4 regions of the Novosphingobium kaempferiae genome follow, and region 3 is predicted to be linked to each of the others. Evidence: riboswitches for the same ligand, from Rfam matches in the RefSeq annotation. Region 3 holds a riboswitch; each other region holds the start of a gene.
What was found. A riboswitch is a leader RNA that binds a small molecule or an ion and turns the genes downstream of it on or off. The one in region 3 is predicted to bind cobalamin.
Positions count from the first base shown of each region.

Region 1 (5,638 bases), 150 kb from region 3:
GGATCCAGCCGGTGCGTGGTCGCCTTGCCCTTCTGGTCGGTCCAGACGAGACGCAATACCGGTTCGCGCGGGGTCGGGATGACGATCCGCCATTGCCGCGCTTCCGGGGCAATCCGGGTAAGGTAGTCGCGCCCGATCCGTACCGCACGCTCCCGGCCGATGGCGACGGGAGAGCGCAGTTCGGGCGTCGTCCAGAGGTTCATCTCGGTGTAGAACACCGCGAGCGAGCCGGTCAGCAGCACGCCGAACAGCACCCACCCGAACAGCAGTCCGCACCAGGTATGCAGCCAGCCCATCGACTGGCGCAGCGTATCCTTCATCGGCTCGATCCCAGCAGCAGGCAGAGCGGCAGGGCCGTCCCCGTTAGCAGTTCCACCCAGACGCGCAGGGCGCTGCGCAGCGCGAAGGCTCGCAGCGCCACCACCACGAACAGGATGAAGGCGAGGCAGGTGGCGAGGATGTTGGCATCGACGCCGTCGATCGGCATGGCCATCGGCAGCAGCCGTACCGCCGCGCCGATCCATGCATAACACAGCGCATAGGCGCCGATGCTCGCCGCCAGCAGGCGAGGGACGATCTCGCGCCAGCCCGGTTCCCGCCTCGCCGCCATCGTCAGAACCGCTGCTCGAACGTCACCGCGACGCTGCGCGGTTCGCCCAGCACCCACTGCGAGGTGGAGTAGCTGTTCTGCACGTAGATCTTGTCGAACACGTTGCGCAGGTTGAGCGTGCCGCTGGTCTTGTCGCCGAAGTCGTAGCGGGCGGATGCATCGACCAGCGTGTACGCCGGAATGCGCCGCGTGTTCGCCGCGTCCGAATAGCGCTCGCCGACGTAGCGAAGCCCGGCGTCGAGGTGCAGCGGCTCTACGGGGCGCCATGACAGCCACAGGTTCGCCGCCTTCTCGGCGACGCCGATGGGCATGTTGCCGTCGCGGCTGACGAGCGTGGTGCCGACGAGTTCGGTAAAGTCGTCGTACTGCGCGTTGAGGATCGTGCCGTTGGCGAGGATGCTGAAGGTCTTCGTCACCGCCAGCCCGAACGAGGCTTCGACGCCGTAGGACGACTGCTGGCCGACCTGCACCGAAATCGTGGGGTCGTTCGCTGAGCGGGTGAGGATCTTCTTCTTGACGATGCGGTAGCCCGACAGCGTGAACTCGCCGCGCCCGTCGAGGAAGGTCGCCTTGAGCCCGGCCTCCCATTGCCGTCCGGTCGACACGTCGAAGCTGGTCTGCGCGAGCGTGGCGGTGAGGAGGGCGGTGACGGGATCGGCGGCGGCGGAGTACTGCGCATAGAGTGAGATGTTGTCGGCCGGGTTGTAGACCAGCCCCGCGCGCCAGCTCGTGCTGGGATAATGCGCGGTATAGTCCGCAGTCGGGTCGAGCGCGTCGTGCCGTTCGGTCTTCGGGCGGTCGTAGCGCAGGCCCGTCACCAGCGAGAGGCGGTCGGAGAACGACAGGCGGCTCTCCCCGAACAACGCCCATTGCTCGACATCGGTCTTGTACTTGTACCGGGTGCCGAACGTACCGTCGAGGAACGTGCCCGGCGTGTAGTCGTAGGGGTCGACGAGGTCGAAGCGGCTGTTGGGCGAACTGTCGGTGCGCAGCAGCGAGCCGGTGTTGTACTCGCCGCCAAGGCTCAGGCGGTGCTCCAGTCCGAACAGGGTATGGTCGAACACCGCGTTGAAGCGGTCGCCCCACTGCTTGGTCTTGTAGAAGATTTCGAGGTAGCTCGACCGCCGGATCTGGTCGCCGGACCAGGCGTAGCCCTCCGCATTGCGCCAGTGCTTGAAGCCGGTGAGGTAGTAGGCGACGTTGGTGATGGTCACGCCCTCGGCGGGTGTCCATTCGGCCTTCGCCTGCGTCCAGGCATCGTCGAAGCGCAGAGAGCGGTCGGCGACGTTGTAGTTTTGCTTGCGGATATCGCGGACCAGCTTTCCGTCGCGCAGCGGCGTGCCGTACCAGATCGTCGGGTCGAGGTCGGCCCGGTCGTGGGTCAGCGTCAGTACGAGGTCGTCGCTGGCCTGGTAGCGCAGTGCCGCCGACAGCGCGAGGCTGCGCGAACGGCCGCGCTCCATCCACCCGTCCGAGCGATTGTGGCTGAGATCGACGCGGTAGGAGAGCCGGTCCCCGATCGGCCCGCCAATGCCGCCTGCCGCGGCGTAAGTGTCGAAGGAGCCGCCGCTGAGGCGCACTTCGCCCTCGAACTCTTCGGTGTTGGGCTTCTTGCGCACGACGTTGATCGCGCCGCCGATGCCGCCTTCGCCGTAGAGCACGGAGGCCGCGCCGCGCAGTACCTCGATACGCTCCGCCATCCACGGGTCGGCGGGGAAGGTCTGCGTCGTGGTCGTGTAGACGCGCATCCCGTCATAGAGCTGCATCACCGAGGTGTAGCCGGTGAACCCGCGCGAACTCAGCGAGTAACCGAAGGCCGAGCTGTTGTTGATGAGGCCGGGCGCGCGTGCGGCGGCGGCAACGACGGTGCGGTCGCCGAGGCTGCGGATCATCTCCTTGGTGATGACGTCGACGCTGGCGGGTGTCTGCATCGGCGTCAGGCCGAGGCGGCTGGAGGCGTCGGCCTGCTGGCCGAGTTGCAGGACGCCGGCCTTGCGTGCGGTGACGACGATGTTCTCGGCGCTGTCCGGCGCGCCTTCATCGGCGGCTTCCTGCGCCTGGGCCGAAGTCGCCGCCATGGCCAGCGCGCAGCACGAAGCGCCCGCACGGATCACGGACGAAAGGAAAGTTCTCGTATTCATGAATGATACCCCCGTTGCGTTTCCCAGTCGAACGGACAGGTTCCCGCGTGAGGGCGATCCCCGCGCGAGTGCAGCGGCGGAATCCGGGCGCGAACGAGCGACCGGCGAAACCCGCCGTTGCGGCCTGGCCGCAAGTTCGTCGCTCAGACGGAGTACACCGTGCCGCGGCCATCCCCTGGACCAAGGCAAGAGCGACCGGACGCTGGCAGGTCTCCTGGCTCGCGGGTCATCGCTCGATGCACGGCCTTCCCAGGCCTCGCAGGAGTTAGCGTCCGGCCCAGTGGCTGCGGCAGGGCACCTTGGCCTGCCGCGATATGCATCGCGCTCACCGCTTACAGTTGCAGGGACAGCCTCGGCTTCGAGGGATGATCCCTCTCACCGCGTTCCCTTTTAAGCTCCTTTCGGAGCACCGGCGCGATCGATGTTGCGATTGGACTCATGTCCGTTCGCAACATCGCGTGCGTTACGTCGCGCGGGGACGTCGTGCAAGCGGATAAAAGGGGGAGGGTGGCCACGCCGGGCCGGGCATCGGCATGGCGTAACGGACCATCGCCCCCGTGCAGGCAGGGGCGATGGATTTTGGGACAAGCGCCGGGATCAGAACCCGAGGTCTTCGATCCCGCCATCGAAGTTGCCGCCCAGCTTGTTGTTGGCGGCGGCCAGCTTCTCGGCCGGAACGCCTGCCAGGTAGCCGTCGATGATGCGCTGGTAGTTGCTGATGAGCCCCTCGACGCGGCTCGACAGGCGCATGAACTCGAACCCGCTGGCGTGCAGGCCCTTCTGCTGGATCGGGATGTTCGAATAGTCCTGCCGCGGGATCGGCGGGAATTCCGCGCTGTCGAACGGGAGCACGATGGGCTCCATGACCGGCTCGGGCTCCTGCCCCTCGGGGAAGAAGGTCAGCGACCAGATTTCGAAGAAGCAGCTTTCCGGGCCGAGCGGGCGGATGCGGTAGGCCGACATCGAGCTGAAGTAGGGCAGCAGGAAGTAGTGCGGGAAAAGGAACTCCACCGCGTTGACCGGGTCCGACTGCGCGACCGAGATGAGGTCCGGGATGGGCTCGCCGCGCTCCTTCAGCTGGGCGCTGACCTGATGCATGACCATGCCCAGCCACATCATCATGGCCTGCCCCTTGTCCTCCGGCAGTCCCTGCGTCGCGTGCTGGAGCGACTTCGCGATCTCCACTTCCTTCTCGTGGAGCATGCCCGCCATGCCTTCGCTGAGCAGTTCCATGTTTTTGATCTGCGCGGCTATGTTCTCCTCGATGGTCAGCGCCGGATCGGCGAGCATCGGGTGGCGGTCCGGGTTTTCCGCCATCGCGTACATCGAATCGTACATGGTCGGCACCGCATGCTGGAGCTGCGGGTGCGTCTGCATGACGTGGTAGCCCTCCATGAAGGCTTCCATCGCGATCTTCCAGTTCGCCGGGAGTACCGTGCCGTAGCACCATTCCGCCTTCAGCTTGTGGAGGTTGTGCGCCTCCAGCCGCTCGGCGACGGGGCCGAGGCTCTCGCGCACCGAGGGGGCATCATGGTCATGGTTGATCCACACGCAGCCGCCGTAGACTTCGGCGCGGCAGGGGATGAGGTTGATGTCGTCCTCGTCCATCTGGCGTTCGGAGAACAGGTACTTGCCGTAGACCAGCGTGTTCTCGCCATCCATGTTCCAGCGCCAGCCGTGGAACGGGCAGACGAAGCCGGACTTCGCGCAGTTGCCGTGCGCGGTCGGGTGCGAGGAGCCGAGCGGCGATCCGCCCGCGAAGGGCACGCCGCGGTGGCGGCAGGCGTTGTGGAATGCCTTCACCCCGGTCTTCGTGCGCACGATGATGACCGACTTGCCGACGTTCTCGTACTCGATCCAGTCGCCGACCTCGGGAATCTGCTCCTCGCGGCAGGCCATCTGCCAGACGTGGGGCCACAGGTGGTCCAGCTCCGCCTGATAGAATTCCGCGTCGTAGTAGCGCTTTACCGGGATGCGTTCGGGATCGTCGATCGGGAACGGCACCGGGCGCAGGCCGCCGTCTGCTGATTTGAGCACTTCCCAATACCTCTCGCTTGTTACTCTCGTTCGTGTTGAACCAGTGTACAGGGCGAGGTGGGAGAGGCAATCGCTGCGGGGCTGCCGGTGATCGCAGGCGCGGTAATTGGGGTTGATCGGGAGGGCACATGTTCCTCCCCGAGCTTGCTCGGGGAGGGGGACCGCCGCGAAGCGGTGGTGGAGGGGGAGAGTTCAGGAAATTCCCCCTCCGTCAGTCACTACGTGACTGCCACCTCCCCGAGACAAGCTCGGGGAGGAATTATCAAGCCGGCTTCACGAAGCTGTCGAGCACGCGCTTGTTGCCGGCCTGCTCGAACTCGATCTCCAGCTTGTTGCCTTCCTGCGCGATCACCGCGCCGTAGCCGAACTTCTCGTGGAAGACGCGCGCGCCCACGGCGATGTCGGTGCGTGGCTTGGCGGCGAAGCTGGCGGCGCTGCGGGTGCTTTCGACCACGCGCTTTGGCGTGGCGTCGTATTCCTTAGCCGCCGCGCGCTGCCAGCCCGGGCCGCGCGTGATGGTGCGGGCTGGCTGCATGCGGGCGACGTCGGCGAAGGGATCGGTATGCTCCGACCACTGCGCGCGCCACAGCGAGGCGCCGCCGGACAGCGTGGTCTCGCTGTCGACATGCTCCTCGGGCAGTTCGGCGATGAAGCGCGAGGGGATGGAACTGGTCCACTGGCCGTAGATGCGCCGGTTGGCGGCGTGCAGGATCGTGCACTTGCGCCGCGCCCGCGTGATCGCGACGTAGGCGAGGCGGCGCTCTTCCTCCAGGCTGGCGAGCCCGCCTTCGCCGAGCGCGCGCTGCGAGGGGAACACGCCTTCCTCCCAGCCGGGCAGGAACACGTTGTC
Region 1 covers NZ_CP089301.1:124,605-130,242, reverse strand. The annotation lists gene LO787_RS00650 (PepSY-associated TM helix domain-containing protein) at 1-320, opposite strand, end outside; gene LO787_RS00645 (hypothetical protein) at 317-610, opposite strand; gene LO787_RS00640 (TonB-dependent receptor) at 613-2,751, opposite strand; cobalamin riboswitch at 2,939-3,178, opposite strand; gene LO787_RS00635 (aromatic ring-hydroxylating oxygenase subunit alpha) at 3,349-4,788, opposite strand; gene LO787_RS00630 (ATP-dependent helicase) at 5,051-5,638, opposite strand, start outside.
Region 1: another riboswitch for cobalamin. It lies ahead of LO787_RS00640 (TonB-dependent receptor); the one in region 3 lies ahead of LO787_RS25940 (HoxN/HupN/NixA family nickel/cobalt transporter).

Region 2 (5,638 bases), 1.1 Mb from region 3:
AGGATTGTCGGCATCGCGGTTCCCTGGCTGCGAAAGGTATCGCAAAACCGGCGGAGTTGGGGTCAGGTTCCTGCCACGCTTGTGGAAAGCGCGCCGCCCCGCGTTGGAGCGCGCGACCGCCGGGGTTAGGCTCCTACAATGCCCGGCCTCATCCGCAGTGCAGTCGTCCTCGCCCTCGCCGCCGTTCTCGCGGCATGTGGCGGCGGCGTGAAGTATCGCCCCGTCAGCGATGTCCCGGTGCGCGTTGGCCCGCCCTACAAGGTGCGCGGAACGACCTATACTCCTGCCGCCCAGCCCGATTACGACATGCTCGGCTACGCGACATGGTATGGCTCGGAAAGCGGCAACCAGGTCGCCAATGGCGAGCGTTTCCGCCCCAAATGGATCACCGCCGCGCACAAGACGCTGCCCCTTCCCGCCTATGTCGAAGTGACTTCGCTCGACACCGGGCGGCGGATTCTCGTTCGCGTGAACGACCGCGGCCCATTCGGCGAAAGCGCGCGGATCATCGATCTCTCGCGCGGCGCTGCCGAACTTCTCGGCATGCGCACGCAGGGCAAGGCGGCAGTGCGTGTCCGCGTAGTCGAGCCTGCAGAGAAGGACCGGGCCGCTCTGCGCAAGGGAAAACCCGCTCGTTCGCTGCCGTCCGTCCCGCCACGCACGCTGTCGAACCTGCAGGATCAGTTCGCACGCGGCGTGGGTACGCGCTAGGCACGCGTCCGGGAACCCAGACCTGCTTTTCGGCGTTGCCTCTCCAGTAGGAGAGAGATCATGACCATCGGAGCCGAAATTCCCTTCCGCCGCAGCCGCTTCGCGCGGGAGACCGGATCGCTCATTTTCGACCGCCAGCGCGATGAGCATCGCCGCGAAGCCGACAGGCGCGAAGAGCCGATGCGCGTATGGTCAAAGGGGCGCTTCGTAGCGAGCTAAGCCGCTGAAAGGCCGAAACGGCGCCGCCTTGAAAAGCGGCGCCGTTCCTGTTCTCACATCTTGACGCGGATACCCGCATAAGCGGATCGGCCGGGGGTGCCGTAAGTCCGTACCACTTCGTAGTGCTCGTCGAACAGGTTTTCGACCCGCCCGTAGATTTCAACGTTGTCGGTCACCGCGAACGCACTGCGCAGTCCGACGACGACATTGCCGCCCACGTACTGGGTGTTGGCCGTATCGTCATAACGACCGCCGCCGACCCTCAGGTCCGCGCCCAGCTTGAGGCCAAGTTCCCAGACCTTGTCGATGCTCGCATACAGGTTGCTCTTCGGCCGACGGGCCAGAAGCGCACCGGTGATCTCGTTCGTGGCGTGGAGATACGTGTAGGCGAGGTTGACGTCGAAGCCCTGCCAGTTCGTCACCTGCATGCCCAGCTCGACGCCCTTGGCGCGCGCGCGACCTACGTTGTAGTAGTTCCAGTTCGCCAGGTCGTAGTCGATCAGGTTGCGGGTCTTGCGGTCGAAATAGGTCAGCGTGAAACGGCCCGTGCCCTCGGCAAACGGCTGCTCAAGCCCGACATCCCAGCTCTTGGAAGTCTCCGGATCGAGCGCCCGGAAGCCTGCGTTGGTGTAGAGCTGGTAGAGCGAGGGCGCCTTGAAACCCTCGCCGTAGCTGGCGCGCAAAACGGGCGCATCGACGCCGGTGCCGATGACCCACGCGCCATTGGCGGCCAGGGTCGTCTTGTGCCCGAAGTCCGAATTGTCGTCGTAACGCACACCGCCGTTCAGGGTGAGCCCGGCAAGCGGATGCAGTGTCAGGTTGCCGAACAGGCTGTCGATGCTGGTCGAGTCCTTCGATCCGTAATTGTCGTCGAACTTCTGCTTCTCGGTCTCGCCGCCGACGAGGATCGAGGCCATCTCGACCGGCGCGAAGCTGATCTGGCCTTCGAACCGCTCGGTGCGGCCATTGGTGGTGTAGGGGCCGAACACCGCGTCATCGGAAATGCGGCGGGTGTCGTTCAGGCCATAGCCGATCCGCGCGTTCAACCGGCCGTCGAGGCCAGCGTAACGCAGGTTCGCATAGCCCAGCGTATCGCGCTTCATGCCCAGGTTGAGCGCATCTGCGCCCGTGTTGTCGTAGTCGTAGTTCGCCTTGGTGTAGAACCCGCCGGCGTCCGCCGACAGTCCCGGCGCGAACTCGATCGAGGCGCGCGCGTTGGCGCTCTTGCTCTCGAAGCCGTCCTTCTCGGTAGCGCCGCGGCGTTCGTTGAAGGCGGAGAAACCGTCGCCTTTCAGCCAGTTTCCGCCCAGCGTCAGGCCCACCGGGCCGACCAGACCGGCCGCAGAGACGCTCGCCTGCCTGCGGTCGCGCCAGCCGTATTCGGCCTGGCCGCGCGCGGTCCATTCCTCGGTCGGTCGGGCGGTGATGAAGTTGATGACGCCGCCGATGGCGCGGCTGCCCCACAGCACGCCCGAGGATCCGCGCACGACCTCGACGCGGTCGAACTGGCGGATGGGCAGCGCGCCGAAATCGAAGCCGCCGCCGACGTCGCCGGGGTCGTTGATGCGCACGCCGTCGATCAGGACGAGGCTCTGCGCGTTCTCCGCACCGCGCACGAAGACGCTGGAAGGCTGGCCGAAACCGCCGGACTGGACGGTCGAAACGCCGGGAATGCGGGACAGAACGTCGGTTGCGGTGGTCGCCTGGACGCGCTCGATCTCGTCGCGGGTGACGACGCTGACGGACTGGCCTACCTGCGTGATCGGGGTCGGCTCGCGAGTGGCGGTGACGACGATCTGCTCGTCCGCCTCCGCCATCGCAGGCGTGCTCAGCACAAACGCGGAACTCAACAAAAACAGATACTTCATAGCACTTCCTCCGAACCTTGAACGTCTTTGCCGTTCGTGGCGGAGGCGTGCGCGTCTTCCTTCCGACGCGTCACACTCGCTGCATCCGGAACACCCCGTCCGGCTGCGGAACGACCGTCAACGGGCAGGTCTCCTGGCTCCCGGATCGTCGGCCCGCCTTCGCCTTCCCGGCCCGCTTTTCGCGGAGCCAGTGGCTTGGTGGAGGGGGCCTCCCCGGTCACAGTTGCGGGGGCAGCGCCGGCATTCGCAGCCGACTTCCCTCTTAGGCCCTTGCGGGCAACCCATGACGTGAAGGCGCGGATAACCGCGGCTTTCGGGCTTGGCAAGCGCCGCCGCGACTCACCCAATTTCTTAAGTCATTAGGCGTAGAGGGCGTTGCTGTGCCGCAACGGGACGGCCGCGAAAGACGCCGTGCGCCGCAGGAAAAGGCGGGTTACGGCGATCTTGCACAGATGCACTGAAAGGAACCTAGTGGCGCCTGAACCCTCCCCTGCCGGAACCGACGCCGCATTGGCGCGCCCGGTGGATTCGGGAGAGGAGCACTTCGAGCGTCCCCGCGATTTCGTCGCCCGCTACCCGCGCCGTTCGCGCGGCGTCGGCCATCGACCCGTCGTGCTTCGCCGCCGCTGGACCTTCGGCGTGACCGCGCTCGCCGCCGTCGCGCTGCCCGCCTTCGCCGCGCCCGAGGGATGGGACAGCTTCGCCATCGCCGACGCCACGCAGGCCGAAAGCGGGCCGCTGCCCATGCCGTTCGAGCAGAGCGGCGCCAGTTTTCCCGGATCGGCCTTCTACTACCTCGACACCGAGGTCCGCCCGCTTCAGGTCGGCGAGGGCATCCGTTCCGACGCCGACGACAGCGTGTCCGGCCCGCTCCCCACCGCGCGGCCGCTCTATGTCGACAATTCCGGCGTCGACCGTACCCGCGCGCTCCAGTGCATGACCGCCGCGATCTATTACGAAGCGGCGAGCGAGCCCGACGCCGGGCAGCGCGCGGTGGCACAGGTCGTGCTCAACCGCGTCGCGCACCCTGCCTATCCCAAGACCGTGTGCGGCGTGGTCTATCAGGGCTCGGAGCGATCGACCGGCTGCCAGTTCTCGTTCACCTGCGACGGATCGCTTGCCCGCCACCCGCAGCGCATGTTCTGGGAGCGGGCGGAGAACGTCGCCCGCGCGGCGCTGGCCGGGTACGTCTATGCGCCGGTCGGCCTCGCCACGCATTACCATACCGTCCAGGTGAATCCCTACTGGGCACCGAGCCTGCAGTACCTGAGCACCATCGGCGCGCACCGCTTTTACGCATTCCGGGGCGCAGCTGGCAGCGCGGCGACGTTCCGCTTCGCCTACCTCGGCGGCGAGCCGCTTGCCGCACCGCACCGTCACGACGACAGCGCCGACACCGCCGCTGCTGCCGCCGCGCTCGATCCGCTGGCGGTGCAGCGCGCCTTCGGCCTCGCCCAGCCCGCCAAGGCGGAGCCTGCCGCCGCGCAACCGGTCGCCGCGGCCACGCCCGCCCCCGCCTACTCCACCGAAGTGCAGGCGCGCGGCGGGGAAGCGCTCTACAAGGCGCAGAACCTCCCCGGATCTCAGGGGATCAAGGCCGAGTACGCCAACTCCGGCCGCTGGATCGCCAGCCCCTCGAACTGAACTCCCCCCGCTCGATAACCTAAATCGATTGCAGCGGAACACCCACGGGGTTCTCCCTAAGGGGTATCGTCAAGACTTGGGAAACCAAGTCCTTGCATGATGGCTTAGTGCCTTCCGGGCTAGACGGTCTATCCGTCGACATCAGATACTAAAGAGAGATCCCGCGCCCATGACCATCCGCTTCGCCGCCGCCATGAACGGGACGATGCCGGCCATTGCCGGAGTGCTCTGCACCGGCGCCCCTCTCGACGCCGCCAACGACAACGCTGCTCGCACGCGGCCCATGCTCTGCGCCGTATCGAACAGCCCGAACATCGCAATGGATGCCGGGATCGCCGAGGCACTCATGCACTTCGCCCGTCACGGCCTTTCGGCCGCCGACCGCGCGCGCATCGAGGCCGAAGCCGCCCATGAGCGCGGCGACGTGCCCGCGCGCACGCGCTGGCTGGGGATCTGCGGCCATCTCGACCGCCGCATGGCCGTCGCCGTGGCGCACCGCCTTCGCGGCTGAGGGCCGGGGCGGGTCGCTGCCCAACCTTTAATTACTCCCCCTATAGACGTCATCCCCGCCGAGGCGGGGATCCAACTCATGCCTGCTCGATAGGCACCCTCGGGAGATGGGTTCCCGCCTTCGCGGGAATGACGAGTAGGGATACGAGGCAAGCGGCACCACGGCAGAGCGGGTGCGCTTCGCCCCCTCGTCATTGCGAGCGGGGAAGCCGCGCGGCAATCCTGCGCGGCGCGGGCTGCGCTGGATTGCTTCGCTTCGCTCGCAATGACGACAAGGGATAGGCGATGACGAGATGGGCGGGCTGATCGCAATGGGACGAGCCGAGGAGGCCTATCCACCGGCCGATCCGCCGTCGCCGTTTCCCACTCCCCACATCCACCCCACCCGGATTCGCCGACCCAGACCGTGCTCGCGTTCCGACGAGTCGCACACAAGGGACTTGCGCCCGTCACAAGGGCGACCGATACCTTCGAATGACCGCGCCGGACCTTTCGAAACATTGCCGACAGGTGAACAAAGCGGCTAATTTCCGCCAATTTACCTAGCCTGTTGCAATTGCGAACTATTATCAAATAAAAGAGGGCCGAATAGACCCTTTGGCGGTTGCAATGGCCTGCCAAGGGGCGTAGGGCCGCGTTCGCAAACACCGGCACCTGCCATTTGCGGGATTAGCGCAGGCCGCCTT
Region 2 covers NZ_CP089301.1:1,077,955-1,083,592, forward strand. The annotation lists gene LO787_RS04965 (ABC1 kinase family protein) at 1-14, opposite strand, end outside; gene LO787_RS04970 (septal ring lytic transglycosylase RlpA family protein) at 139-711, shown strand; gene LO787_RS04975 (hypothetical protein) at 772-930, shown strand; gene LO787_RS04980 (TonB-dependent receptor domain-containing protein) at 984-2,780, opposite strand; cobalamin riboswitch at 2,905-3,098, opposite strand; gene LO787_RS04985 (cell wall hydrolase) at 3,270-4,442, shown strand; gene LO787_RS04990 (hypothetical protein) at 4,612-4,953, shown strand.
Region 2: another riboswitch for cobalamin. It lies ahead of LO787_RS04980 (TonB-dependent receptor domain-containing protein); the one in region 3 lies ahead of LO787_RS25940 (HoxN/HupN/NixA family nickel/cobalt transporter).

Region 3 (5,638 bases):
TATCATGAGTGACGAGGTCGACCTGGTCGATCTTCAACGCGTCGAGCAGACCGGCCATGTCGGACCCCTGCGTCTTCTTGTCGTAACCCGATGCAGGCTTGGCGGAGAGGCCCATGCCTCGCAGATCGGGCACGATCACGGTGTGATCGCGCATCAATTCACGCGCAAGCGGCGCCCACATGTCGCCCGTCTCGCCATAGCCATGGAGCAGCAGGACCGCCGGTCCCTTCCCGCCGATCCGCACATGCAGCGTCGTCCCGTCGGTCGGGATTTCCTTCGTCTGGAAAGCGGGCGGAAAGACGAAGTCCTGGGCGGCGGCCGACAATGGTACCAGCGTCATGCCGCACAGCATCAAAGACAAGGCAAATAGCTTCATGATCTCCCCCCATCCGACGTCAAAAGTCCGGTAGATGGCTGCATGCCTTGCTTGGCACCGGCTCGCTCTTGATCTTATGCTTGGGCCGAAACGATCAGGGTAGGTCGGAAAAACCGAACCAATAATCCGGGAAAGGCGAACCATGAAGCTAGACGGTCTCATCGCTTTCGTGACGGTGGCGGACTGTGGATCCGTCAATGCAGCGGCGCGGCAGCTTCGCCTGTCAAAGTCGGCAGTGAGCGAACGACTGACCGAACTGGAACATGCGATGGGCGCCCGGTTGCTGAGCCGCAACAGCCGCCAGCTTGCTCTGACGGAAGACGGCATGGCACTGCTCGATCGCGCGCGGCGGATCGTTGCGGAGACGAACGAGGCCAAGGAGGATCTGGCGCGGCGGCGAGGCGAAATATCAGGACCGCTGCGCATCGCCGTGCCGCGCGCCTTTGGCGACCTGCATCTCGGACCGATCCTCTATGATTTCATGCACCGTTATCCGGACGTCAGCGTCACCGCCGACTTCGACGACCGGATCAGCGATCTGGGCAGCAGCTTCGACGCATTGGTGCGGATCGCCCCTGCGGATCTCCCAAAAATGGCGAGCGAACGCCTTACCATCAGCCGCCGCACTCTGGTGGCCGCCCCTTCCTATCTGGATCGCCACGGCCGGCCGGAAACGGTCGATCAGCTGGAGCAGCACAAGGCCATTCACTATATGGAGCGCGGCCCCGACGACTGGACGTTCAAGGCCGAGATTGAACGCGTCGTCGCACGCGTTTCGCCAAGGCTCCGGGTCACTTCCTGTTATGCCATGCGCGACGCGGCCATTGCGGGCCTCGGCATTGCGTGGCTTCCGACTTTTCACAGCTACAGGGCGGTCAGGGACGGGGCACTTGAAATACTGGAGATTGGCGTCGATCCCGATGTGACTCCGATCAAGATCGCCTATCACAACGGGCCTGGGCCGTCGGCCAAGATGCGGGCACTGATCGATCATCTGAAACTGGGCTTCGGCGATCCGCCCTATTGGGATAACGGCCTGAACTTTCAGGCAGCCGCAGCCGTGTAGATGTCGGGGGATCACCACCGACCCAACTGAGATAGCGACGAGCGCCTCGTTGATCGACTGAGCGCGGCGGCGCGGACCGGCTAATCCGGCGCCACGGACGACCTGCGAAAACGCATCGTGCCTTCCGGTCGATGCAGGGTCAGCCCGTCCGTCGAAATGTCCGCGACCACTCCGGTCAGGTCGGCAACCCCGAAATCGTTGGGGATCAGGTCGAACGTCGCGACGGTCCCTGCCCGCGCATCGAGAGGCAATCGTTCGGAGCGCAGCCGATAGCCTGGCATCGCGAAGGTCACGAAACGCGGGACACGCGTTTCGTCCGCAGGAAGCTGCCACGCGCTGCCATTTGTGTAATCCTGCAAGGACTCCCCGCTGTCGAAATCGATCCGGAAATCGACGCCCGGCACGTCGGCACCGTTCGGAGCCACAACTCTGAACGCAAAGGGCTCGCCCGGAGCGACGTCGACGCGCCCGGCTGTTATCGTCGGCGCAACGGGGCGCGGGTCGCTAGTCAGTTCGATGTGGCCGCCAGCCTGCACCCAGCGCCCTTTCGCCCGTTCATCAAGCGAGCCGACCGTCAGACCATATTCGAACGTTCCGTCTTCGTTGAGCCGGATACCCGCCACCAGCTCCATTTCGGAATGCACGTATTCACCCGCCGGCGACATTGCCTCGGATTGCGCAGGCACCGATGCTGAGGGTGAGGACTGCGCGACGGCGGACTGCAAGGGTGAAAGCGCAAGCAAAAGCGCGGCGCTGCAACGCCCGATTTTTACCGATCTGACTGCCAAAACCCATCGCTCCTGTCAGTTCTCACCGGACCTTAGCCGGCACCGGACTATTTGCTTCGTTGAATTTGTTCTGAAATCCTGTTCGCGTACTGGTCTTTTCAATCCGGCTTCGACACTATGCGAAGACGAAGGGGGAAGTCGATGCGTAAGAGGTACTCTGGCTGGGCGGCCTTGCTCGCGTCTGTTTCCGTCTCGCTGGCGGCACAGGAAGCTCCCCTCCCCACGACGCCGAATACACAGGGCGACCTGTCGATCACCATCTACAACAGCGACGTGGCACTGGTGCAGGACATACGCACGCTGAACCTCGGCAACGGGCGCGTGCGGCAGGACTTTCCGGACGTCAGCGCCCAGATTCGCCCTGCGACGGTTTCGCTCACTCGCAGGGCGGCCAGCAGGTCGTGTTGACCTCCAAGGCGATCGACGGCACCAAGGTTTCGGCGACCGCGCTCGACGTGACGACGGCCGCGCTCGCCGCGACCACGCTCACTAACGTCGACGCCGCGCTGACCGACGTGAACGCTACCCGCGCCTCGCTCGGCGCCGGCCAGAACCGCCTCGAATCGGCGATCAACACCCTGACCAACACGGTCACCAACCTGTCGGACGCCCGCAGCCGCATCGAGGACGCGGACTATTCGTCCGAGACCACGCAGATGGCCAAGGCGCAGATCCTCTCGCAGGCCTCCACCGCCATGCTCGCTCAGGCCAACCAGAGCCAGCAGAACGTCCTCTCGCTGCTGCGCTAAGAGACTGAGCCGGACAGCAGCATAGAGCCTCCCGTCCCCCGGAAGGCCCGGAAAGCCCGGCGGCTACCCATGGCCGCCGGGCTTTTTGCATTCCTCCCCCACCGGGGGAGGGGGACCATGCGAAGCATGGTGGAGGGGCACCATCGGGATCGCGTGCGCTCCAAGGACAGCACCTTCTCGGGCGCGCGCCGCAAGGTCGGGTGATCCGCCGCGTGCCCATCCACCACCCCGTCCCGGGGAGGAGCTACCCCTCGCTGCGCACTTCGACCGCATCGAGCCCGCCCCAGCGCCAGATTGCCCAACTCACCAGCCAGCACACCACGAACAGCCCGATGATGAGGAAGCCGAGCGTGTTGAAATGCTCGGACAGTGCGCTAGCGCCGGACCAGACGCCGCCTTCCAGTCCGAACTTCTCGGACAGCAGCGCCGCCGTCTGGATCGATCCGATCACCAGCGCCACCATGGCCGAGATCGCGGTAATGACGATGTTGTAGTAGAGCTTGCGCAGCGGCTTCACGAAGGCCCATTCGTAGGCGCCCAGCATGATGACGCCGTCGGCGGTGTCGACCAGCGCCATGCCTACCGCGAACAGCACCGGGAACACCAAGACCGCTCCCAGCGAGATGCCGTCCGCTGCATGCGCGCCCGACAGGCCGAGGATGGCGACTTCGGTGGCGGTGTCGAATCCCAGCCCGAACAGGAAGCCGAGCGGGGCCATGTGCCATGCATGGTGCACCAGCCGGAAGACGGGGCGCAGGATGCGTGCGATGAGGCCGCGCCCCGCAAGCAGCATGTCGAGGTCTTCCTCCACATACGTCCCGCCGCGCCGCACCTGCTGGAAGCGCTGCCAGACACCGCGCAGGATCGCGAGGTTCATGATGGCGATGACGAAGAGGAACGTCGCGGATATCACCGTCGCGATCACCCCGCCCGAGCGGCCGAACGCCTCGAAATCGTCGAGCGTGCTGGCGGCGAGCGCGATGGTGGTTGCCGCGATCAGGACGATGGCGGAGTGGCCCACCGCGAACCACAGCCCCACGGTGATCGGGCGCTGGCCCTCCTGCATGAGCTTGCGCGTGACGTTGTCGATCGCGGCGATGTGATCGGCGTCGACCGCGTGGCGCAGGCCGAGGCTCCAGGCGAGCAGCGCGGTGCCGAGCATCACCGGGTTGGCGTGGAACAGGCTGAAGGCCCAGCCCCATGCCAGCAGGTTGGCCGCGACGAGCGCGGCGAAGAGCACGCCGATGCGGCTCTTCAGGGAAGCAGCGCCGCGTGTCGGCGCGGGCGAAGAATATCGGGAAGCCAAGTGTCATATCCCCGTCGGCGTCAGCGATCCTGACGGGGAGCCTGCCGCGCCCGGGAACCCCTTGCGCGACTCGGCGGATTGATGCCGGACGGACGCCGGTCAGCGCCCGGCATCGCCTGCCGGTGCGGCCCCCGCCGCACATGCGTCGCTCAGACGGAGTGTTCCGTGCCTTGGCCAACCCCTGGGCCACGGCAAGAGCGACCAGACGCCGGCAGGTCTCCTGGCTCATGGGTCATCGCTTGATGCATGGCCTTCCCGGGCCTCGCATGTCGCAGCGTCCGGCCCAGTGGCTGCCGGCGTCCCCCTTCGGTCGCCGGCCTATGCATCGCGCTCGCCACTTACAGTTGCAGGGACAGCCCCGGATTCGAGGGGGAACCCCTCTCACCGCGTTCCCTATTAAGCCCCTTGCGGGACACCGGCGCGATCTGTCGCCAGGGCTCCGAACGGAACCCTGACGGAGGCGTTCGTAGGCCGGGGAACGCGCGGCGGCAAGAGGGGCTATTCGGCGATGTTCATCGCATAGGTGCGCCGGGCGAAGCGCCAGCGACCTTCGTGGCGGACCAGTTCGTCGTCATAGCGGGCGGCGAACTTCATCACCTTGCCCTCGATCCGCGCGATCTCGCGGACGTGGCAGCGCGCGCTCGCGGTGTCGCCCGCGACGTGGATGGCACCGGGCATGGCGAAGAAGACCATCGCGTCCATCGTCGTGAACAGGTCGTCCCATGTCCGCGACAGGGCTTCATGGCCCCGCACTTCGGCATGGATGGTGGTCCAGATGGCGTCGGGCGTCCAGCAATCGAGCCACTGCGCCTTGTCGATGCGCGATGCGGCGTCGGCGTAAGTTTCCATCAGTTCGCGGATGGCGGCGCGGTCCTCCGTCGGGCCGGAGAAGGCGGTCATGCGGGGAACTCGCCGATGGTGAGGGTGTAGTCGCGGCGGGCGAACTTCCATTCTCCGTCGATGCGCACCAGCGCATCCTCGTAGCGGCCGCAAAGCTTGAACACCGCGCCTTCATGCGTCTGCACGACTTCGCGGGCATAGCTGCGCACGGCAGCGGCATGGCCCGCGATCTCAATCGAGCCGATCTCGGCAAGGAAGGCGACCGCGCTCCAGTCCTTCCACAACCCGTCCCACGTTTCCGCCAGCGCGGCGTGGCCCTCGGCATCGAACAGGTGGCTGGTCCAGCGGCCCTCAGGCGCGAAGGTGGAGAGCCACAGCGCCCGGTCCCCGCGCCAGCTGGCGTCGGCGTAAGTGCCGTACAACTCGCGGATGGCGAGGCGGTCCTCGACCGGGCCGGTGAATGGCATGGCGTGCTCTCTCCCCTTTTGGCGGGGAGGGTGGGGTGGGCTGCGG
Region 3 covers NZ_CP089301.1:5,669,696-5,675,333, forward strand. The annotation lists gene LO787_RS25915 (alpha/beta fold hydrolase) at 1-520, opposite strand, end outside; gene LO787_RS25920 (LysR family transcriptional regulator) at 519-1,442, shown strand; gene LO787_RS25925 (hypothetical protein) at 1,523-2,230, opposite strand; gene LO787_RS25930 (hypothetical protein) at 2,372-2,638, shown strand; gene LO787_RS25935 (flagellin) at 2,632-2,979, shown strand; gene LO787_RS25940 (HoxN/HupN/NixA family nickel/cobalt transporter) at 3,224-4,285, opposite strand; cobalamin riboswitch at 4,479-4,720, opposite strand; gene LO787_RS25945 (nuclear transport factor 2 family protein) at 4,784-5,185, opposite strand; gene LO787_RS25950 (nuclear transport factor 2 family protein) at 5,182-5,592, opposite strand.

Region 4 (5,638 bases), 2.3 Mb from region 3:
CGTCCCGCATACGCTCTAGTGAGCCCATGCCGCGAAGCGGTTGGGAAAGGACGATAAATGATGACCTGGTGGATTCTCGACGAAACGCATGATCCTGCCCGCACCAGCTGGGTCGAGAGCGCCAACGGGCACCGCGATTTCCCCATCCAGAACCTGCCCTTCGGCCTGTTCTCTCCCGCAGGCCGGTCTCCCCGGATCGGCGTCGCGATCGGCGACCGCATCCTCGACCTTGCCGCGCTGGCGGACGCCGGGCTGGTGCCCGACGATCTTGCCGACGCCTGTCGAGACGATACGCTGGCACGGCTGATGGCGATCGCGCCGCAGCGGCGCGCCGCACTGCGCCGCGTCCTGTCGGACCTGCTCCACGACGACAACCGCCGCGGCGAAATCGAGCCGATGCTGCACGTCGCACAGGCCTGCGAACTGCACCTGCCGACGCGCATCGGCGACTACACCGACTTCTATGTCGGCATCCATCACGCCAACAACATCGGCCGCCAGTTCCGCCCCGACAATCCGCTGCTGCCCAACTACAAGCATGTGCCGATCGGCTACCACGGCCGCTCGTCCTCGATCCGTCCGTCGGGCGTCCCGGTCGTGCGCCCACGCGGCCAGCGCAAGCCGCCCGAGGCGGACGCGCCGGTCTTCGCACCCACCGCGCGACTGGACTACGAGCTGGAAATGGGCGTCTGGATCGGCACCGGCAACGAGTTGGGTTCCCCCGTGCCCATCGCCGATGCTGCGCAGCATATCGCGGGATTCTGCCTCCTCAACGACTGGTCCGCGCGCGATGTGCAGGGCTGGGAGTACCAGCCGCTCGGACCGTTCCTGTCCAAGAACTTCCACTCGACGATCTCGCCCTGGGTGGTGACGCCCGAGGCGCTGGCCCCGTTCCGTGTCGCACAGCCGGAACGTCCGGAGGGCGACCCGCAGCCCCTCCCCTACCTCTCGGACGCGGACGACCGGGCCCATGGCGCGCTGGGCGTGACACTGGAAGTCTGGCTCTCGACGCAGGCCATGCGCGATGCGGGCCTGCCGCCACATCGTCTCAGCACCGGACCGGCGACGAACATGTACTGGACCGTCAACCAGATGGTCGCGCATCATGCCTCGAACGGCTGCAACCTCAACACCGGCGACCTGCTCGGCACCGGCACGATTTCAGCGCCCGTGCGCGAAGGCTACGGCAGCCTGATGGAGTTGTCCGAAGGCGGAAAGTCGCCGCTGTCCCTGCCGAGCGGCGAGACGCGCACGTTCCTTGAGGACGGCGACGAGATCGTCATCACCGCCACCGCATCCGCCCCTGGCCGTGCGACCATCGGCTTCGGCGAATGCCAGGCGAGGATCCTGCCGGCGCGGTAAGCGCGCCAGCTTACTCCAGCGCTTTCAGCAAGTCCGCATGGAAGCGCTGGGGCGCCTGTACCTGGGGGCTATGGCCGTATTCCGGGTAGGCGATCAGCTTCGATCCCGGAATGCGCGCCGCCGCCTCGCGCGCCAGCTTGGGATAATTGCCGAGGATCGCGCGCAGCACCGGGTCGGCGCGGTTCTTGCCGAGCGCGGTGTTGTCCTTCTCGCCGATCATCAGCACGGTCGGCACGGCGATGCGCCCGATCTCGTGGATCACCGGCTGGTTGAACACCATGTCCGAGGTCAGCGCCTGGTTCCACGCCACGATGGCGCCGTCCTGGCCAGCATACATCGACGCGAGCATATCGACCCAGCGGTCGTAGTCGCTGCGCCATTGTCCGGCATAGTAAGTACTCTGCTGGTAGGCCTTGATGCTCTCTCGGGTGGTCCTCAGTTCTCCCGCATAGAGCCTGTCCACCGTGGTGTTGGGCACGCCCTTGGCGCGCCAGTCCTCAAGCCCCAGCGGGTTGACCAGCACCAGCTTCGACACGTCCCCCGGATACTGCAGCGCATAGCGCATCGCCAGCATCCCACCCATCGAGTGGCCGACGATCACCGGCTTCTCGACCTTCAGCCGGGTGAGCAGTTCATGCGTGTTCGCCGCCAGCGTGTGCAGCCCGTACTGGTAGCGATCCGGCTTGCTGGACTTGCAGAAGCCAACCTGATCGGGCGCGATCACGCGGTATCCCGCGCCGGTCAGCGCCTTGATCGTCGTATCCCAGGTAACCGCGCAGAAGTTCTTGCCATGCAGCAGCACCGCCGTGCGCCCGTTCGCCTTCGCAGTCGGCATCACGTCGAGATAGGCCATCTCCAGCGTCTCGTTCTGGCTGGTGAAGCCGAAGCGCTGCACCGGGCGGCCATAGGAGAAGTCGGCCAGCATCGGATCGGCGCTGGCGGGAACCGAGAAGCTGGACGCTATCGCCAGAGCAATAACCGGGGCAACGGAACGGCGGGCAGGCAAAACGGCATCTCCTTCAAAAGCTTGACGGTGCAATGTTCGCAGGCGCGAAGGGTTGCCGCAACAGGGCACTTGCGCGTCCCCCTACGCCCCGGTATCCGCCGTGAAGACCGGGCGCGAGCCCGGACGAAGATCGCGCCGGTGCCCCGCAAGGGGCTTAAAAGGGAAGGCGGTGGGAACGGTTCGCCGTTCGAATCCGCAGCTGTCCCTGCAACTGTAAGCGGTGAGCGCGATGCACATCGCTTCCCCCACACTCCGCGGGGAAGCAGCCACTGAGGCCGGACGCTGCGACATGCGAGGCTTCGGGAAGGCCGTGCATCGATGCGTTGACCCGCGAGCCAGGAGACCTGCCTGCGTCTGGTCGCTCTTGCTTTGGTCCAGGGGATGGCCGGGGCACGGTTCACCGTCTGAGCGACGACACGCATGCGGCTTCGGGGCCGCAGCGAGCATGGTCGTCGGGCGTCTTCGCGCCTGTCCGTCGCCCCTGCCCGCGCCGTCGTCTGCCCGACGGTACGCCCCGCCGCGACACGTCGCCGGCGCGGGAGAAGAGCCTTGAGCAAAGTACCCACCACCGTCATCACCGGCTTCCTCGGCGCCGGCAAGACCACGCTGATCCGCCACCTTCTGCAGAACGCCAAGGGCCGCCGCCTCGCGCTCGTCATCAACGAGTTCGGCGACGTCGGCGTCGACGGCGAACTGGTGAAGGGCTGCAACGACGAAGCCTGCCCCGAGGACGATATCCTCGAACTGGCCAACGGCTGCATCTGCTGCACCGTCGCCGACGACTTCCTGCCGACCATGCAGAAGCTGCTCGATCGCGAAACGCCGCCCGACCACATCATCATCGAGACCTCCGGCCTCGCCCTGCCCAAGCCGCTGGTCAAGGCGTTCCAGTGGCCCGACATCCGCACCCGCGCGACGGTGGACGGCGTTGTCGCGCTGATCGACGCCGATGCCGTCGCCGCCGGTCGCTTCGCCACGGACGAGGAAGCGCTCGCCGCCGCTCGCGCCGCCGATCCCAACCTCGACCACGACAGCCCGCTGGAGGAGCTGTTCGAGGAACAGCTCGGCTGCGCCGACATGGTCGTGCTCAACAAGACCGACCTCGTCGATGCGGATGTGCTCGCGCAAGTCGAGAAGACCGTCGCCGCCGAGACCCGCTCCGGCGTCAAGATCGTGCGCGCGGACCACGGCGCGGTGGACATCGCCGCGCTGCTCGGCATCGTCGCGGCGGCGGAGGACGACCTCGACAGCCGCAAGTCGCACATCGACGGCCTCGACGACGATCACGATCATGATGACTTCGACACCTTCATCCTGAACGGCAGCGAAGTGGCCAACCTCGACGCGCTGCTGGCGGGGCTGAAAGACCAGATCGCCGCGCATGACGTGCTGCGCGTGAAGGGCATGGTCGCGCTGGCGGGCAAGCCCAGCCGCCTCGTCGTGCAGGCCGTCGGCCCGCGCATCCAGCACTTCTTCGACCGCGCATGGAAGGCGGAGGAACCGCGCCGCACGCAGCTGGTGGTGATCGGCCAGAAGGGCCTCGACCGCGCTGCCATCGAAGCCGCGCTGGCGGGCGTCCTGGCTTCGGTTCCGGCGTAAACCTGGCCATGCACCCCACGCTTCGTCATTGCGAGCATAGCGAAGCAATCCAAAGCGGTTTGCGCCCCGCTGGATTGCTTCGCGGCTTCGCCACTCGCAATGACGAGCAAAGGGGCGCGCTCTGATGCACCTGCTATCCGCTACCCCGGGCACGATCTCCAACGGCGAGGAGGCGATCGACCTCGACCAGCCGCCGGGCGACATCGTGATCCTGACGGTGGCGGACAGTGAACTTGCCTGCTTCGCCAAGGCGGCGGCGCAACTGCCGGAGGGCGGCCCAAGCGTGCGGCTGGCCAACCTGTTGCAACTGCGGCATCCCTATTCGGTCGATCTCTATGTCGAGAAGGTCATCGCCCACGCCCGGTTCGTCTGCGTGGTGCTGCTCGGCGGCAAGAGCTACTGGCCCTACGGCATCGACGAGATCGCGCTGATCGCCCGCGAGCGCGGCATCGCCTTCGCCGCCATTGCCGACGGGCGCGAGGACGACCCGACACTGACGGTCGCCTCCACCCTCCCCGCCGAGACGGCCGAGCACTTGCGCGATTATCTGCGGCAGGGCGGCAGCGCCAATGCGCTGTCATTCCTGCGCACCGCAGCAAGGCTGATCGGTGAGGATTGCGGCCAGCCCGACGATCCAGTGCCGGTGGCCGACGCGGGGCTCTACCTGCCCGGCGTGGACCGCCCGACGCTGGCCGACCTGCGCGCATCGTGGCAACCGGACGCGCCGGTCGTGCTGCTGGTGTTCTATCGCGCGCTGATGATCGCAGGCACGCTCGACGCGGTGGATGCGATGGTGGCCGCGTTGCAGGCGCGCGGGTTCAACGTCGCCGCCGTCCATGTGCGTGCGCTGCGCGAGCCTTTCGCCATCGACTGGCTCGGCGGCGTCATGGCCGAGATCGCGCCGGATGTCATCGTCAACGCCACCAGCTTTGCCTCCTCGTCCTCGGGAGAACCGCGTGTCGGCGGGGTGCTGGAGCGCGCCGACTGCCCCATCCTGCAAGTCGCCTTCGCGGGCGTGGAGGAAGCCGACTGGCGCAGCGCCGCACGCGGCCTCGGCCCGCGCGACCTTGCTATGAACGTGGCGCTGCCCGAAGTGGACGGCCGCCTGTTCACCCGCGCCGTCGCCTTCAAGGCCGCCGAGCGCTTCGACGACGTGACCAAATGCGGCATCGTCGTCCCCCGCGTCGCGCCGGACCGGGTGGCCTTCGTGGCAGACCTCGCCGCCAACTGGGCGGGCCTGCGCCGCACCGCTCCGGCGGAGCGCAAGGTGGCGCTGGTGCTCGCCAACTATCCCAACCGCGATGGGCGGATCGGCAACGGCGTGGGGCTGGATACACCTGCCAGCGCGGCATCGATCCTGTCCAGCCTCAGCGCTGCGGGCTACGACATCGGCGATGCGCCTACTGACGGACAGGCCCTCATGCGGCTGATGACCGGCGGCGTGACCAACGACCTGACCTCGCTCGACCGTCCGGGCGAGATTTCGCTCACGCTGGCCGATTACGAGTCTGCCTTCGCTCATGTCTCCGAAGCCGCCCGCGCCGCGATGACCGAACGCTGGGGCGCACACTCGGCCGATCCTTTCGTGAAGGACGGCGCGTTCCGCCTGCCGGTCCACCGCTTCGGCAATGTCTGCGTCGCGGTGCAGCCTGCGCGCGGGCACAATATCGA
Region 4 covers NZ_CP089301.1:3,376,868-3,382,505, reverse strand. The annotation lists gene fahA (fumarylacetoacetase) at 61-1,362, shown strand; gene LO787_RS15350 (alpha/beta fold hydrolase) at 1,373-2,368, opposite strand; cobalamin riboswitch at 2,488-2,734, shown strand; gene cobW (cobalamin biosynthesis protein CobW) at 2,918-3,967, shown strand; gene cobN (cobaltochelatase subunit CobN) at 4,092-5,638, shown strand, end outside.
Region 4: another riboswitch for cobalamin. It lies ahead of cobW (cobalamin biosynthesis protein CobW); the one in region 3 lies ahead of LO787_RS25940 (HoxN/HupN/NixA family nickel/cobalt transporter).